2 regions of the Tessaracoccus flavescens genome follow, and region 2 is predicted to be linked to the other one. Evidence: predicted binding sites of a transcription regulator. Region 2 holds the regulator's gene; the other holds the start of a gene.
What was found. Region 2 encodes LexA, which represses DNA repair genes until DNA is damaged. Its sites were predicted from a motif close to TCGAACANNTGTTCGA; they were not measured.
Positions count from the first base shown of each region.

Region 1: a site for LexA is predicted at 1,295-1,310, ahead of BW733_RS04500 (HNH endonuclease signature motif containing protein). Genes of this name have one in related genera too.

Region 1 covers NZ_CP019607.1:919,883-923,289, forward strand. The annotation lists gene pstB (phosphate ABC transporter ATP-binding protein PstB) at 1-564, shown strand, start outside; gene BW733_RS04500 (HNH endonuclease signature motif containing protein) at 1,341-2,990, shown strand; gene BW733_RS04505 (SDR family oxidoreductase) at 3,350-3,407, shown strand, end outside.
Region 2 covers NZ_CP019607.1:3,129,370-3,132,776, forward strand. The annotation lists gene BW733_RS15180 (ATP-dependent DNA helicase) at 1-926, shown strand, start outside; gene lexA (transcriptional repressor LexA) at 930-1,658, opposite strand; gene BW733_RS15190 (hypothetical protein) at 1,857-2,186, shown strand; gene nrdR (transcriptional regulator NrdR) at 2,369-2,884, shown strand; gene BW733_RS15200 (vitamin B12-dependent ribonucleotide reductase) at 2,935-3,407, shown strand, end outside.

The sequences.
Region 1 (3,407 bases), 1.4 Mb from region 2:
CTGTACGACCCCGCCGTCGACCCGGTGCGCGTGCGCCGTCAGGTCGGCATGGTGTTCCAGCGGCCCAACCCGTTCCCGACGATGAGCATCAAGGAGAATGTGCTGGCAGGCGCGCGGCTGAACAACTCGCGCATCTCGCGCTCCGAGGCCGACGACATCGTCGAGCGGTCGCTGCGCGGCGCAAACCTGTGGAAGGAGGTCCAGGACCGTCTGGACCGCCCCGGGTCGGGCCTGTCGGGCGGTCAGCAGCAGCGACTGTGCATTGCCCGAGCGATCGCGGTCTCCCCCGACGTGCTGCTGATGGACGAGCCGTGCTCCGCGCTCGACCCGATCTCGACGCTCGCCATCGAGGACCTGATCAAGGAACTCAAGGAGACCTACACCGTCGTGATCGTGACCCACAATATGCAGCAGGCGGCGCGTGTGTCGGACCAGACGGCGTTCTTCAACCTGAAGGCCCACGGGCAGCCGGGTGAACTGATCGAGATCGGCTCGACGGAGAAGATCTTCCACAACCCTGACCAGAAGGCCACTGAGGACTACATCACGGGTCGCTTCGGCTGATCGAGGTGCGGGGAGGCCCGGTGGAGCTGCTGCTCCGCCGGGCCTTCTGCTTTCGGGGAGAGCTGCTTGCACAGGGAGCACCAGTCTGCCCCGTAGTCCACGACGACATGGCCACCGCCGCGGGGTCGGAGGTGGCACCACGGGCAGCGGCACCGCCCCTGTTCCCGGTCGCCATCCAGCGCCGCCGCGCGAGGCGGCCCCCGTCGTTCCCGTCACATGAGCAGGACCCCCCCGCGAACGCGCCACCCCTCTTCCCGTCCCTTGAGCAGGGCCGCCCCGCGCAGCGGCGGCGCCCGTCGTCGAAAGGCCCTCGAACACGTCCACGGTCCGGACCACAGCGCCAAAGTGACCCACGATCCCGGCCTCAGCCTCGCGCGACTCGGCCGGAGCCTGCGCAACGGCCCCGAGCACCTCGCTTGCCAGGACGAGAGCCGAGAGAAGCGCAACGAATACGGCGACGGGCGCTGGGAGTCGGCGCAAGGTCGGGGTCGTCTCCGGCGCGCCCCGCGCCGATCTCAGGGGCGGCCGAGGCGGTCTCGACACCGACCATACGGGGTCCGCGCACCCCATGGCCTGTAACTGGCCGGCTCCTCGGATCAGCGAACCGGTGGACGGAACTCGCTGGACCGGATCAGGTTCTGTTCGGGGACTCCGCTTTCGGTTTGGCGCCTGTCCCCCCGCCGCCCGCGGACGGCGCGGGTTCGCCCGGATGTCAATCTCGGAAAATTATTAGAACATCTATTTGATTTTTCGCCAAGTTGCCGTAAACTCAGCACATGGAGCCGCAGCAGTCCCAGAGCCGACGCGACAAGGCAGTCGCGTTGATCCGGGCCGGGCTCGAGCTGCTCCGCGATCCCTCCCCCGATGAGCCGATCACTGTTCGGCGTGAGCTGGAGCTGCTCGATGCGATCCGCGTAGCGGCCGAGCAGCTGCAGACGCAGCATCGGGTGATGGCCGCCGATGCCGACCGCCGGAAGGTGGCCGAGCGGGCGGTGGGCGTCCCGCTCACCACCTGGCTCAAGTCGACAGGTCGCACCACTCAGGCGGTTGCCGCGGCGACGATCTTCGCCGGCCATGACCTCGCGGCCCACCCGGAGGTCCGGGCAGCAGCGCTGGAGGGCTCGGTCACCTCACGCCAGGCCGACAGCATCACCCGCGTGCTCAACCAGTTACCGAGCGATCTGAGCGACGAGCAGCACGAACATGCGGAGCGCTTCCTCGTCGAGCAGGCTGGGAGCGCCACCCACGAACAACTGCGGTCCATGACCCAACGCGTGCTCGATGTGGTCGACCCCGCGCTGACCCGCGAGGGAGCGGCCGAGCGGGAGCGGCAGCGGCTACAGAGGCAGCGCGAACGCGCTCTGGCTCAGCGGTGCTTCCGATACCGCTTCGATGACGGCTCGATGATCTTCAACGGGTCGCTGCCTGCCGTGGACGGCGAGGCACTGGCGCGGCTCGTGGCGTCATACCGGGCCTCGGAGCGGCGGCAGGCACGCGACGACGGCAGGCCGTCACCTGCGCTCGGTCGCCCGTCCGACAGCCCGGAGCAGCGCGATGCCGATGCGCTGGTGCGCATCGTCCGCGCCATGCAGGTGCGCAAGGCGGCACCCAAGGTCGCGGGCGACCGGCCGCGTGTCGTCGTGGTGATGCAGGAGGAGTCGCTGCGGGAGCGGGCCGAGCAGGCCGGGGTGCTGACCCACGGCGAGCGGGTCTCGGCCGGGGACCTCCGGCGGCTGTGCTGTGACGCCGATCTCACCCCGGTCGTGCTCGGTGCAGATTCGGAACTCCTCGACGTCGGGCGGACCCAGCGGCTCGTCACAGATCCGATCCGCAAAGCCCTGTCGCTGCGCGACGGCGGCTGCACCTTCCCAGGCTGCGAGCAGCCCGACGAGGCGTGTGATGCGCACCACATCGTTCCCTGGTGGGAGGGCGGACCCACCTGCCTTGCGAACCTCGTGCTCGTCTGCGCACAGCACCACGCCATGGTCGAACCCCTGCGGATGCACGACGACCAGCGCAGCCGCGGTTCAAGTCCACCGGTGCCGCACGATCACAACCCCGCACGGCCGGGCTCGCCACCGCCCGAGGGCTCTGGCGTCACGCCACCCGGCCAGCTTCCACCATCAGGGGCCCCGGACGACTCCGTCCTCGGGCCACCGGGGCCAGCCGAGCGAGCCCAGCCATCAGGTTCCCGGGAGGACTCCGTCCTCGTGGCACCCGGATCCGAGCGGGACCGGCGCCATGGGCGGTCGCTGGTCGGGGCCGGATACCCGCTGCGCAGCGGCTACGACCCGACCGACCGTTGGGAGGTCAGGATGAACGCCTCTGAGCGGCCGGAGTTAATCCCACCACGACGGCTCGATCCCGGGCGGACACCGGTGCCCGCGCGTTCGGGCCTCCGGATCGACGTCGGGCTCGCCACCTGAGCGGCTGGGGCGAGCCCACCGGCCAGGCCGTCGTCCCAGCCGGTGACAACTCAAGAGCGTGACGGTTCAGGCGCAGAAGGGTCCGCTGTGTGGACGTTGACGGCCCGTCGGACGACTTGGGCTCAGGCCCACATCGTCACCAGTTGGCCGGTCCCCTCCCCGACCACGGTGCGCGCGCGTATCGGCATGATCCGTCTAGCCGCGGAGCGGAGACACCAGCAATGCGTCGACTGGAAATTCGACTGGAAGGGGGCAATGGGGATGTGTGTTAATTGCCCCGGGCGATCGGCTGCCGCGCAGTGGGCGGCAGTTCCCGGAATCGCTTGTGAGGCCGGCTGGTGCGTGGTTGTGTGGAGGACATGAGTGATCTCAGCAACATCCCCGCACAAGACCAAGAATGGCCAGGCCGCGAGTCCG
Region 2 (3,407 bases):
TCGCAGGCCGGATCGCCTCCCTCGCCGACGCCGACGTCGTCTGGGTCACCCATTCCGAGATCATGGGGCGGGCCGCCTACGTGGCGCCGCTCAACGTCGCAGGCCTTCTGCGCAACCAGGTCTTCGGCGAGACCACCACCGTGCTGACCTCCGCCACGCTGTCGCTTGGCGGCTCCTTCGAGCCGGCGGCGGCCTCCGTCGGCCTGCGTGCCGTGGACAGGATCGAGCCCGAGGGAGAGCCCTCGGACGAGTTCGCCTGGCGGGGCATCGACGTCGGGTCGCCGTTCAACTACGCAAAGCAGGGCATCCTCTACGTCGCGAAGCGACTGCCTCCGCCCGGCCGGGACGGCATGAACGAGGAGACCCTCGCGGAGATCGCCCAGTTGATCTGGGCCGCCGGTGGGCGAACGCTCGGGCTCTTCGCATCACGCCGGGCGGCGGAGCAGGCCGCGGAGTACTGTCGCCGCGAGCTGCCCAAGCAGACGATCCTCGCCCAGGGGGATGCGCAACTCTCCGAGCTGACCCGCCGGTTCACGGCCGAGCCGGAGACCTCACTGTTCGGGACCATGTCGCTGTGGCAGGGGGTCGACGTCCCCGGCGAGACGTGCCAACTGGTGATCATCGACAAGATCCCGTTCCCGCGTCCGGACGATCCGCTTATGCAGGCGAGGAAGAAGTCGGTCGACGACGCCGGAGGCAACGGCTTCATGTCGGTGGCCGCGACCCATGCCGCGCTGCTGCTCGCGCAGGGTGCAGGACGGCTGATCCGCAGGTCGGAGGACAGGGGAGTGGTCGCCATGCTCGATCCGCGCCTGGTCACGGCGCGCTACGGATCGTTCCTGAAGGCGTCGCTTCCCGACTTCTGGATGACCACCGACGGCGACATCGCCGTGCGCGCGTTGCGCCGGCTACGGGGCGAGGAGTAGCGCTCAGAGCTTGCGCATCACCGCGACGACTTTGCCCATGATCTGGGCGTGGGTGCCGTCGATGGGGGAGTACAGCTCGTTGTGTGGGAGCAGCCACACCTGGCCGTCCTTCCGGCGGAACGTCTTGACCGTCGCCTCGTCATCGAGCAGAGCCGCGACGATGTCGCCGTTGACGGCGTCGTTCTGCCGCTTGACGACGACCCAGTCGCCGTCGCAGATGGCCGCCTCGATCATGGAGTCGCCCTTGACCTCCAGCATGAAGACCTCACCCTCACCCACGAGCTGCTTCGGCAGGGCGAAGACGTCGTCGATCTGCTGCTCGGCGAGGATCGGCCCTCCCGCCGCGATGCGGCCGAGGAGGGGAGCACTGACCGACCTGGGCGTCGAGTCGAAGTGCTGCGCCGGGTCCAGTTGCTCCTCGCCGGGGAACTGCACCACCACGGCGCGCGGACGGTTGGGGTCGCGCCGCAGGAAGCCCTTCTCCTCCAGCACCTTGAGTTGGTAGGCGACCGAGGAGGTGGAGGCGAGGCCTGCCCGGGTGGCGACCTCGCGGATGCTGGGCGGGTAGCCGTTCTCGTCGATGGACTCGCGGATCACCTGCAGGATCGCGATCTGCCTGGCGGTGAGCCCGTGCAGGTCCTCCGGCCCGTCGGGCAACGAGGTGACGTTGCCGAGTTCGGCTTCGAGCGAGGCATTGCTTGGGCGTCCGCGGCGTGGGGTCTTCTCGGCCATGCACACATGCTAGCGCCGATGGCGAACGTGTGTTCGAAATCCGGCCCGGCGTGTTCCCCGGTCAGAAATTGTCAGACCCGTCGTGTGGAGTGTGGTCAACAGCGCACGACACGCCGATCGAACGGGTGTTCCAATTTGGGCTGAGAGGCGCTAGAGTCATATTCGAACAGTTGTTCTAGGACGAGAGGAGTGGTCCCCATGACCGCCGCAGTTCGCTTCCAGGTTGTCGACGCCGGTGCGCGTCGTGTCGTCGCCGCGTCCCCGGCGGCTCGTCCAGAGCTCCGCCTTCCCCAGGCCCACCCCGTCCGCCCGCTGGCTGCGGGTCGGGTGGCGAAGGTCGCGTCGTGCGCCGCCGCACGGCGCGCGGTCAAGCCCTCGCCGCTGCTGGTGCTCAAGGTCGCGGTGGTCGGCCTGCTCGCCCTGGGTGGCGCGGTGGTCTCGGTGGGTCAGCTCGCGGCCGATTCCACTCCTGATCCGGCCCGCGAGTACGTCGCGGGTGACCCTGCCTGGGCGCACGTGCAGCCGTAGGCGGCCGCGGTTTCCGCTGCTGAAATTACCGGGCGTGTCGGTGTTGTCTCCCGACACGGGTCGACCTAGGATTCCTATATCTAGTGGTTGTGCCACTGTCGCCACACAATAACTTGTGGTTTTGATGGCGACGTGGCACCTTAGTAGCTCCACTGGGAATCACGAAGGTTGGTCGAGGAACAATGCACTGCCCGTTCTGCCGGCACGGCGACACCAAGGTGTCGGATTCGCGTGCCACCGAGGATGGCTCAGCCATCCGGCGCAGGCGTGCGTGCCCGATGTGTGAGCGCAAGTTCACCACCGTCGAACAGATCGTCCTGACCGTCGTGAAGCGCTCGGGCGTCGTCGAGGCGTTCAGCCGCGACAAGGTCATCCGTGGTGTCTCGAAGGCATGCAAGGGTCGTCCCGTGACGCCCGCGCAGCTCGCCTCCCTGGCGCAGCGGGTGGAGGAGTCGCTCCGGGCATCCGGTTTCGCCGAGATTCCGTCAGAGAAGATCGGTGTGGCCATCCTCGGCCCGCTCGAGGAACTGGACGCCGTCGCGTATCTCAGATTCGCGAGCGTCTACAAGAACTACGACTCGGTCGACGACTTCCAGCGGGAGATCGATGCGCTGCGGCTCGGCGCGACCGAGGCTGTGGCACCTAAGGGGCGAGAGGTCCTCGTAGGTGCCGCCAACCAGGAGCCACTGATCAGTTGACGGGTACGCCCGCCACCGGATTCACATCACCACACCGCAGAGGGGAAAGCATGACCGCCACAGCAGCGCGCAGCACGCGCCAGAAGAAGACAGAGGCAGGCAAGGGCCTCAAGATCGAGCGCGTCTTCACCACGAAGGGGGTGCACCCCTACGACGAGGTGGAGTGGGACCGCCGCGACGTGGTGCAGACCAACTGGAAGACGGGCGAGACCGTCTTCGAGCAGAAGGGCGTCGAGTTCCCCACGTCCTGGAGCGTAAACGCCTCCACGATCGTCACCACCAAGTACTTCCGTGGCGCCCTCGGCTCGGAGCAGCGCGAGGCGAGCCTCAAGACGCTGATCGACCGCGTGGTCAAGACCTACTCGAAGGCCGGTCGTGAGTTCGGATACTTCTCCACCGATGAGGACGCGGAGATCTTCGAGCACGAGATCACCTGGATGCTGCTCAATCAGTACTTCTCCTTCAACTCGCCTGTCTGGTTCAACGTCGGCACCCCCTCGCCGCAGCAGGTCAGCGCGTGTTT